Linked DNA regions of Nodosilinea sp. E11. The protein of the gene in region 2 interacts with the protein of the main gene of each other region in a pairwise test. Links are inferred from orthologs where the notes say so. Each region holds a gene or a part of one and is shown on either strand. Other genes may lie near its edges. The genes, in order: crtE and purT.

Region 1 (7,126 bases), 1.4 Mb from region 2 along the record:
CCAGGGCCTGTTCGCCATTCTGCTGCACCCAGGTTAGGGTGGCGTCGTCTACGGCTAAAACGGCGCGATCGCCCACCGTCTGAGCCACATAGCGTTTTTTCGTGAGGGGTAGGTTGGCCAGTTCAGCACCGTAGACCAGGCACTCCAGCAAGGAGTTGCTGGCCAGGCGATTGGCCCCATGCACCCCCGTGCTGGCATTTTCGCCCACGGCGTAGAGGCCTGCCAGGGTCGTTTGGCTATGCAGATCGGTGGTGATGCCACCCATCCAGTAGTGGGCGGCAGGAGAAACAGGCACCGGTTCCTGCAGCGGATCGCACCCCCAGGTGCGGCAGACCCGCAGAATATTGGGGAAACGATACTGGATGCGATCGGGCGGAATTGAACGCAGATCGAGCCAGACATGGGCATCGCCGGTCTTTTGCAGATGGTGAAAGATCGCCCGGCTCACCACGTCTCGCGGAGCCAGCTCCCCATCGGGGTGATAGTCAAAGGCAAAGCGATAGCCCCGATCATCGACCAGGTGCGCCCCCTCTCCCCGCACCGCCTCACTGATCAAAAAGGGCGGAGCACCGGTTTTAGCCAGCGACGTGGGGTGAAACTGGACAAATTCTAGATCGCGCAGCTGCGCTCCGGCTCGCCAGGCCATCGCCACGCCATCGCCGGTGCTGGCCGCAGGGTTAGTGGTTTGGGCGTAGACCTGGCCCCCGCCACCGGTCGCCAGCACCGTCGCCTGGGCCGAGAGCCACTGTAGCTGTTGGCGATAGGCGACCAGGGCACCCTGGCAGCGCCCCTCCACCATCCATAGCTCTAAGGCAAAGGCGCTTTCAAACACCGTAATGTTGGGCCGTTTCAGCACCGCCTCCGCCAAGATCGAGACGATCGCCCGACCGGTGGTGTCGGCGGCGTGGAGCACACGGCGGCGCGAGTGAGCGGCCTCTAGGGTCATCGCCAGTTGGCCCTCGGTGCGGTCAAAGGCCACCCCCAAATCTACCAAGCGCTCAATGCAAGGGGCCGCCCGGCTAGCCAGGTGTTCTACCGCCGCTGGGTCGCACAGCCCAGCCCCAGCCACCAACGTGTCGGCTACGTGCAGCGACACGCGATCGTCAGCGCCGATCGCCGCCGCAATACCCCCCTGGGCCCAGTCACTGGCAGAAATCGACAACGTATCTTTGGTCACGAGCCCAATACGCCACTGGGCCGGAATCGATAGCGCCGCGTACAGTCCGGCGGCCCCGCCCCCAATCACTAGCACGTCAAAACCCTGGTCATTGCCGCTGGGGGGCTGGGGTGAAGCTAAGTCAGGCTTGGTCAAGGGCAGCTCCCAAAGATGCTCCAACAATTAAAGGCTCAGGCAGGGGTCGTTAAGGCCTTAACTACTAAAAGCCCTGGCCAGTCGGGGTTGACCAATAGGGTCAACTCGACCAGCCAGGGCCACTAGGGGTAAGCGCAGGTAAAAACCCGGCCTACTTATAGACACCGTTGTTAAAGCGGTCAGCCCCTTCTACCAGGGCAGGGTCAGTTACGGTAACGGTGAAGTTGTCTAGATTGGTCCGCAGAATGTTGAGCTGCTGCTCACTGAGACCGGGCAGATCGAGCACATCTTCAACGTCGTCGTAGGGGGCATTCAGCAGAATTTTGCGGGCCAGGGTGGGATATAGCCCCGGAAACTTTCTAAAGCTCTGCACGTTGGCATTGTTCAAGTCAAGCTTATTCCCGTATTCCGTTTCTAGCTTAGCGTCTACCGCATTTTTAGGTGAGGTCTCTGCCAGCCAGACCATGGCCTCAAGGGGGGCGTTTAGCAGATCTGCCCCGGAGATGGGCTGCGCTACAGCAGGGCTGCTTACCCAACCAAATAGCACCGCCAGCGCAACAAGTAGGCCAACCAGTTGTTTCATTTACCCTAATCCTCTCCTACCAGTGTGAATGTCTTATACACAGCATTTCTAAGAGACTACCATTTTCCATGCCCCTGCAACGGAGAAAGAAGGCCGTTGGGTAGGTAGGGCCATGCTCGGGGCGATGCTTTCCCCAACGGTGACTTACCGGTGCGGTTCGCCCAACGCACCCAAGCAGCTATTCCAGAGGCAGGCGCTCTAGCTCTTCGGCGTAGTATGCGCCAATGTCTTGCCCCTGAAGCAAAATTTGCTCGTACTGAATGGTGGCCCTCAGGGTGGTTTGGCTACCTAGGGCGGGGGGCGGGGTCGCGCTTAGCACCCAGATCGAACCCGACTCGTCGACCAGTTCATAGAGGCCCTGGCCCACCAGGGGAATCTGGCGCTCGACGGTGCCGGTCAAAAACACCGTTGCATGGCGGCTTTGGCTAGCCTCGCCAATGGGGGTCACCGGGTCGAGCCAGGCAAGGCCGGGCCAGGTGCTGAGGCGATCGCGCAACCCGTAACCCACCGTCGCATCCACGCTGGCCCCGCAGCTGGTCACAGCCACCAGGGCCAACCCCACTACCCCGTAGTATGTACAACGACGTTTTAAGCAGTTCATAAAGGCTTAATTCGGCAGTTACTGGCGATCGCTAGCTCCCAGAGGTTCAAAATCTGAGACACTGGGAAGACGTCGAATTTTTCCCTGGGCCGAGCTTGCCCTGGGGGTTCGACCACGATCGGTTCCGAGATACAGGTTAGCGCACCCCGGCCATGACCCTACTGCTCGACGGCAAAGCCCTAGCAAATCAAATTCAAACCACCCTAGCCACCGAGGTGGAGGCCCTCATTGCCCAAGGGCATCGCCCCCCTGGGCTGGCGGTCATTATGGTGGGCGACAACCCGGCCAGCGCCGCCTATGTCCGCAATAAAGAGCGGGCCTGTGGCCGAGTCGGCATTGCCTCCTACGGCAAACACCTGCCCGCCACGGTGTCTCAGCAAGCGGTCGCCGATCTGATTCAGCAGCTCAACGCCGACCCCAACGTCGACGGCATTTTGGTGCAACTGCCCCTGCCCGACCACCTCGACGCGGTGGCGCTGCTGCACACCATCGACCCCGACAAAGATGTCGATGGGCTGCACCCGATCAACCTAGGGCGGCTGGTGCGGGGCGAACCGGGCCTGCGTAGCTGCACCCCCTACGGCGTGATGCGGCTGCTTGAGGCCGCCAACATTAACCTGGTGTCGGCCAACGTGGTGGTGGTGGGGCGCAGCATTTTAGTCGGCAAGCCCATGGCCCTGATGCTGGTAGAAGCCAATGCCACTGTTACCCTGGCCCATTCTCACACCGCCGATTTGCCCGCGCTGATGCAGCAAGCTGATATTCTAGTGGCGGCAGTGGGTCGCCCCGGCATGATTACCGCAGTCGATGTCAAACCCGGTAGCGTGGTGATCGACGTGGGCATCAATCGGGTAGAACAGCCCGATGGCTCAGCCCGCCTGGTCGGGGATGTGGATTTTGCCTCGGTGCAACCGGTGGCCGGAGCTATTACCCCGGTGCCCGGCGGGGTGGGGCCAATGACGGTGGCCATGCTGCTCGAAAATACCGTCACTAGCTATCGCCAACGCCTCGCTGCGTAGGGGCTCCCGTTACCCCTTATGCTTGTCTACGTTCACTCTGCCAGATGCCGCTATGGTGCCCACCAACTCCCTCGATTCTAGGCCATCACCTCCTGGCCAGTTTGACCTAAATGCCTACCTGGCCGAGCAGCGCCAGCGGGTAGAAACGGCCCTCGACCAGGCTTTGGCCCTGCGTTATCCCGAGACGCTCTATGAGGCCATGCGCTACTCGCTGCTGGCGGGAGGCAAGCGCCTGCGCCCCATTCTTTGCCTGGCCAGTAGCGAGCTGGTGGGGGGCAGTGTTGAGGTGGCGATGCCCACCGCCTGCGCCCTAGAAATGATCCACACCATGTCGCTGATCCACGACGATTTGCCCGCCATGGATAACGACGACTACCGCCGGGGTCGCCCGACCAACCACAAGGTCTATGGCGATGACGTCGCAATTTTGGCCGGTGATGCCCTACTCACCTATGCCTTTGAACATGTGGCTACCCAGACCCAGGGAGCTGCGCCCGAGCGCGTGCTGCGGGTGATTGCTGGGTTGGGTAAGGCCGTGGGCGGCGAAGGCCTGGTGGGCGGCCAAATCGTCGATCTAGCCAGCGAAGGCAACCCTGATGTGACCCTCGAAACCCTAACCTACATCCACAACCACAAGACGGCGGCACTGCTCGAAATCTCAGTCACGGCTGGAGCGATGCTGGCCGGAGCCAGTGACGAGGAGATCGAAAACCTGCGCCAGTATGCCCAGCGCATTGGCCTGGCGTTTCAAATTGTGGACGACATTCTCGATATCACCTCGACCCCCGAGACCCTAGGTAAGTCGGTGGGCAAGGATGTAGCGGCCCAGAAGGTAACCTATCCCAGCCTCTGGGGACTAGACGAATCGCGTCGCCAGGCTGACCAGCTGATTGAGGCGGCCAAGGAAAGCTTGGCTGGTTTCGGAGACCTGCGCCAGCCGTTGGTTGCGATCGCCGACTACATTGTTGCCCGTACCTACTAGGGTTTGTCTGAGCCGATGGAAAGTTTTACCGAGATTTTTGACAACCACGTGCTGATCGTGGCGCTAATTGCCTGCTTTACCGCCCAGGGGCTAAAAGCCATTATTGAACTGGTGCGCCATCGCAAGCTCAACCTGCGAGTGATGGTGGGTACTGGCGGCATGCCCAGCGCCCACTCGGCCCTGGTTACGGCTCTGGCCTGCGGGGTGGGTCAAACGATGGGGTGGGCTAGCCCGCTGTTTGCCGCCACCTCAGTCTTTTCGATCATTGTTATGTACGACGCGGCGGGGGTGCGTCAGGCGGCGGGCAAGCAGGCCAAGGTGCTCAACCAAATCATTGACGAGCTGTTTCAAGAAAAGCCCGAACTGCGAGAAGACCGCCTAAAAGAACTGCTCGGCCATACCCCGTTTCAGGTGATTGCTGGGTCAATTTTGGGGGTGATGGTGTCTTGCCTGGCGGCTCCGGCCTATTGATGGCTATACCCTAAACGTTAAGCTTGACGCTGCCCTAGGGGCGATCGCCGCTTCGAGCCGGTAGAGCCACTGCCGGGGTGAGCATCACCACCTCCTGGCTATCGACAATAAAGCCCGGAATGTTGAGACTGCTGAGCACCGACAGGGTAGAGGCAGCCCCCTCAACGTTGGGGCTATGGGCAATGAGGAGATAGGAGCGCTGGCGATGGACAGCCAGCCCAACCGCTTGACCGATCTGACGCTGAATGGCGATCGCAGACTCAGGCTCAAATTGGTAATCGACCAGCACCGCAAAACCGCTGCCCAGGGGTTGCGGGGCGTAGGCCGTAAGCGCTGGCGTTGTGGCAGGTCTGGTGCCGTTGGTTGCAGTACCGTTGGCCGGAGTGCCGTTGGCCGAAGTACCGTTGGTCGAAGTGCCATTACCGGCGGGTGTTGGGCTAGTCGTGGGGGGGGCGGGCTGGGCAGCGGTAGTTGCCGGACGAGCCACAAAGGCTTGCAACCCCTCCACCTCAGTCATATATTGAGCCCAGGCGTTGGCGTTCTCGAGGTTGCTAAACCCCCCCGCCCGCACCACAGTATCGTTGAGGTATTCGCAGACAAGGACGGTGCTGTTCGACGGCAGCAGGTTTTGCACCCGATTGCGCTCGGCCTCGGTGTTGCTGCGCACCAGTAGCAAATATTCGTTGGCCGCCGGGGGTGGACAGGGCGGGAACTGGGCCTGGGCCGACTGCCAGAACCCTACCAGCGGCGCGAGCAACAACCCCAGGGCGATCGCCCCAGGTTTGAAAAGATGCTGCCAAGAAGACTGTATCCGTGCGCCGCTGCTCCGTTTCAAACCCGTTACCATCACTTTTGCTAACGCCATAATCTGCCAGCGATTCTAGCCTAAACCACCAATCTCGGGGCAAAGATTCTAGGTTTTGATCTTATTTATACGCCAATCTTACTGATTGACCGCCTCCCCTGGGAGTGGGAATGGGGTTTGAGAGCGCCTTGAGGTTTGGACAGCAGGTTTAGAGATCAGGTGCTAGAAAGCACCTTAAACCTGGCACCTCAAACCTGACACCTTAAACCCCAATCCCCCATGGCAACACCCAGGGCTATTTTCGGGGCCGGTGCTATGAGGCGATCGCCTCTAGAGAGGCCAAGGGGTCGGGAATGCTGGCGGAGGGAGCTTCAAATTCGCCAGTGCCAACGTACTCAAACCGCAGCTTGACCCAGACAATAAATTGCTTGCTGGTGGAAACCAGGGCCACGGCGGGCTGAGGGCAGCTAGCTTTAACGCTAGCCATTTCTGGGGCGTCTAGAAAGGCTGGCGATTTGACCAACCAAAAATTGACAGACTGCTCCTGCTCTTGGTAGTGGCGGCGGCGCTCTTTTAACACTTCTTCGAGGGGTTCTTCTTCTAGCAAAAATTTTTGACTGGCAATGGCGTAGTAGTAGGTGGTCATGGGGTTCTCCTTTAAGGTTTCGGGTTTCAGGTCTGGGGTGTCCGGTTTCAGGTCTGAGGTGTCCGGTTTCAGGTTCGGCTTAATCCTTAAACCTGACACCTGAAGCCTGACACCTCACTCATCCCTGAATGAGCGTTTTCATCTCGCGGACGGCGCGCTCCAGGCCCACTAGGGCGGCGCGGCTGATGATGCTGTGGCCGATGTTGAGCTCTTCTATGCCGGGAATCCGCGCCACCGGCACGGTGTTCCAGTAGGTGAGGCCGTGGCCAGCGTTGACTCGCAGCCCCAGTTCTAGGGCCTGGGCGGTGCCCTGGGCGAGAATGTCGAGCTCACGGGCGCGATCGCCCTCCTGGCTGGCTTCGGCGTAGGGGCCGGTGTGCAGCTCAATGAACTGCGCCTGGGTGTGAGCTGCCGCGTCAATCTGGTCGGCGGTAGCGTCGATGAACAGACTGACCGGAATCTCTGCACCCTGGAGGGTAGTGACCACAGCCTTAATCCGCTCCAGCTGGCCGGCAATATCTAACCCGCCTTCGGTGGTCACCTCCTCGCGCCGCTCGGGCACGAGAGTGACATAGTCGGGCTTGAGATTGAGGGCAATGCCAACCATTTCATCGGTGGCGGCCATCTCCAGGTTTAGGTGGGTGCGCACGGTCTGCCGCAGCAGGCGCACATCACGGTCTTGGATGTGGCGACGGTCTTCGCGCAGG
Region 2 (3,420 bases):
CGAGCGGGCCTTGTCAACTCCCTTGGTGCCCTCGGCGGCAAAGTAGCTGTCTTCTAAAGCACCGGCGGTGGAGGGCAACACATTGGCGGCTTGGGCAAAGCTGAGCTGGTTGGCGTCGTTGGTGACATACAGGGCAAAGTCGATCGCCGCCTCGGGCACGTCGGTCGCCGCTGGAATCACCAGATTCATCACCGCCACGTTGGTTTTGCCAGTGTCGCCGGTGATCTGGGGGCCGCTGCCAGTCACAGCAGCAATATCGGGGGCGTTGGCTTCAATAGTGGGGAAAAATTCTGCCCCGGTTGAGAGCAGGGCAACTTCTCCGGCCTGGTAGAGCTCGATCGCACGGCGGTGGCCCTGGGTCAGCACCTCCCGAGGCAGCAACTCTTGCTGGTAGAGATCGGTCCAGTACTGAAAAACGGCCCGCCCCTCGGCAGTGTCAAAGGCGGCCTGGCCCTGGTCATCGACTAGGTCAACTCCCATCTGCACAAAGGATTGCAGCACATCGGCGGCATCTTCGGGCACAAAGGTGGTGAAGAAGGCATACTTACCAGTCGCCTGTTTCACTTGGCGGGCGACCTCAGCTAACTCGGCGTAGGTGGTGGGCGGCTCGACGCCCGCTGCATCGAGCAGCGCCTGATTGTGGAGGGTGACGTTGGTAGTCAGGTACCAGGGAAACCCAAAGCTTTGGCCGTTGAGGGTGTTGGCCTGCCAGATGTTGGGTAAGTAGACCTGTTTATCGGCTTCAGAAACCCGCTCATCGAGGGGCAACCAGGCGTTGCGGCTGGCTAGCTGAGCAGCAAAGTCTGGGTTAAGGTTGACCACATCGGGGGCGGTGCTAGCGGTGACGGCGGTGAGAATTTTGCTCTGCATATCGGCCCAGGGCACATCGACCCAGCGCACGGTGATGTTGGGGTTTTGGGTTTCGTAGTCGGCAATTAGCCCGTTGAAGTAGTCGGTAAAGTCTGGCTGAAGCTGCATCGTCCAAAACTCGACCTCTTGACGGCCATCGGCGGGAGCCGTGGCGGTGGGCTGGCCGCTGCCACAGGCCACTAGCCAGCTCAGCATCAGCCCCAGCAGGGCAAACAAACCAAAGCGGGCATAGGGGCGTAGTTTCATGGGTGGGTTCGGTTTCTAAAGAGAGGGGCTACCGCAACGCAGTCAACCTCAACTCAGCCAAACGCTTAGGGGCGCTGACGAGTGAATGGCTTTCAAACGTCTGTACAGTTAAAACAGGTTAGACGTAGGGGCATTGCAGTGCAATGCCCCTACCAAAGGATTTTTGCTGCAAGATTTTTGCTGCAATATGGTTGTTCATTTTCCCTTAAAGTGGGCGGCATTGGTGGATCTATAGGACCAATCCAGCGAATGCTTGCTTCCCCTAGAGGATGACCTGCACAGCGCTAGCACAGGCGATCGCCCGTTCTTTGGCCTGCTCCACTGTGTCGCCCAGGGCTAAGGCTACCCCCATGCGGCGGTGAGGATGGGCCGTAGGTTTGCCAAACAGCCGTACCTTGCTGGTGGGCACCTGAAGCGCCTGATCGAGGCCGGAGTAGCAGGGATGGTCACTCTGGCCAGGGGCCAAAATTACCGCCGAAGCACCGGGCTGCACCAGAGAAATCTCGCCAATGGGCAGGCCCATGATCGCCCGCACATGCAGCTCAAATTCTGACTGGTGCTGGCTGACCAGGGTAACCATGCCCGTGTCGTGGGGGCGGGGGCTGACCTCGCTAAAATAAACAGTCTGAGGTTGATCTGCCTCTCCGGCAATAAATAGCTCGACCCCAAATAGGCCCCAGCCGCCCAGGGCATCGGTGACGGCTTTGGCCATGGCTTGGCAGGCCGCTAGGGTGTCTGGGTGCAGGGCACAGGGCTGCCACGACTCACAGTAGTCACCAGACTCCTGGCGGTGGCCGATGGGAGGGCAGAAGTGGGTGCCGTCGATCGCCCGCACCGTCAGCAGCGTGATTTCAGCGTCAAAGGGCACAAACCCTTCTACGATGACGCGATCGCTCTTGCCCCGGCCCGCTTCTGCCGCATACTTCCAGGCGGGTAACACCTCAGTTTCTTGCCGTACGGTGCTCTGCCCCTTGCCCGACGAACTCATGATCGGCTTGACCACGCAGGGCAAGCCAATGGCTGCCACCGCTTCTAGATACTCGGCCTCGGTGCTGGCAAAGCGAAAGGGTGAGGTCTTTAGCCCCAGCGCTTCTGCCGCCAGGCGACGAATGCCCTCACGGTTCATGGTTAGCTGGGTAGCGCGGGCGGTGGGGATGATTCGCCAGCCCTCGGCCTCTAGAGCGACCAGGGTATCGGTGGCGATCGCCTCCACCTCCGGCACAATCAGGCTGGGGCGCTCTAGCTCAACTACCCGCCGCAGCGCTTCGCCGTCGAGCATGTCGATTACGTGGCGACGATGGGCTAGGGCCATGGCAGGGGCGCGATCGTAGCGATCGACGGCAACCACTTCCAGCCCCAGGCGCACGGCCTCCAGAGCTACCTCCCGACCGAGTTCTCCCGAGCCGAGCAGCAGCAGCCGCTGGGCCTTGTCTTGCAGGGGGGTACCGAGAACGGTCACAGGATCGGTCATAGGGAGAGACTCCAAGCGTGAAGAAATACGGCAGGCAAGCAATATTTTCTCAATATTAAGTGCTCACTTTTCAGAATTGTGTGTAACATCGCTGGTGATGCCAAGCGATAGTTTGCGCGGCATTCTGCCAGAAGCAGCAACGAAATCATCGGGTGCGTAGTCGGGAGATCGGGTTTTCTATCCCTTAAAGAAGAAAAGTGGAAATTCTGAATTAAATTGTGTACCATTCGTTAGCACTTTTTCCCCAGGGATGGTTGCTAAGCCACTGTAGCTCTCTTGAAGCATCTGCAACGTCGCTTCTCTAGAGAGTTAGCTGGTTTGTTTGGGTCTGCTTGGTTGTCGTATTGACCGGGCAGGTTTTCTGGTTACCCACCTGTTTTTCGGATACTGCCGTGGATAGTCTCAAAGCCATTTTTAATCGCAAGCCTCGGGGTGTTGGCATTGAGCTGACCCCGGAAAAAGTTAACTTAGCCCACATCAAAAAGCAGGGGACAGCCCTCAAGCTAGACACCCTGGCCTCGGTAGAACTGGCGGAGGGCATCTATGAAGAAGGGCAGATCTTAGACACGGCTGCCATGGCCGACGCCATTCAAATGGTGCTGACCGAAAGCAAGCTGAAGGTTAAGCAAGCCACCACCTCAATTCCAGGCCGAGCCATTACCCGCGTGATTCCGGTGCCCGCCGAGCTCGACGATGACGAGCTGCGAGAAATGGTGCTTAACCAAGAAGCCAGTCTCTACCTGCCTTTTCCCCGGGAAGAAGCCGACGTAGACTACCAGAAACTTGGCTATTTCGTCGATGAAGACGGCATTGAGAAGGTGCAGGTGCTGCTG

What was found.
Region 1: the proteins of purT (region 2) and crtE interact in binary tests that used the Escherichia coli proteins (3 or more experiments, as listed by UniProt). The link is inferred for Nodosilinea sp. E11 from one-to-one orthologs.

Annotation. Positions count from the first base shown.
Region 1 is NZ_CP136520.1:5,193,301-5,200,426, reverse strand. Bases 2,650-5,532 are described here. They hold crtE (geranylgeranyl diphosphate synthase CrtE), read left to right. Parts: upstream 2,650-3,567; coding sequence 3,568-4,497; downstream 4,498-5,532. Other genes in these bases: RRF56_RS25220 (hypothetical protein), read right to left, coding at 5,003-5,532; RRF56_RS25225 (divergent PAP2 family protein), read left to right, coding at 4,513-4,968; folD (bifunctional methylenetetrahydrofolate dehydrogenase/methenyltetrahydrofolate cyclohydrolase FolD), read left to right, coding at 2,650-3,515. In the rest of the region: nadB (L-aspartate oxidase), read right to left, coding at 1-1,312; photosystem II complex extrinsic protein PsbU, read right to left, coding at 1,464-1,895; RRF56_RS25240 (hypothetical protein), read right to left, coding at 2,074-2,496; more of folD, read left to right, coding at 2,649-2,649; more of RRF56_RS25220, read right to left, coding at 5,533-5,833; RRF56_RS25215 (MgPME-cyclase complex family protein), read right to left, coding at 6,087-6,419; RRF56_RS25210 (pyridoxine 5'-phosphate synthase), read right to left, coding at 6,538-7,126.
Region 2 is NZ_CP136520.1:3,777,669-3,781,088, reverse strand. Bases 484-3,420 are described here. They hold purT (formate-dependent phosphoribosylglycinamide formyltransferase), read right to left. Parts: upstream 2,588-3,420; coding sequence 1,379-2,587; downstream 484-1,378. Other genes in these bases: pilM (type IV pilus assembly protein PilM), read left to right, coding at 2,980-3,420; RRF56_RS18945 (sugar ABC transporter substrate-binding protein), read right to left, coding at 484-1,116. Outside these bases: more of RRF56_RS18945, read right to left, coding at 1-483. UniProt on the Escherichia coli protein: Involved in the de novo purine biosynthesis. Catalyzes the transfer of formate to 5-phospho-ribosyl-glycinamide (GAR), producing 5-phospho-ribosyl-N-formylglycinamide (FGAR). Formate is provided by PurU via hydrolysis of 10-formyl-tetrahydrofolate.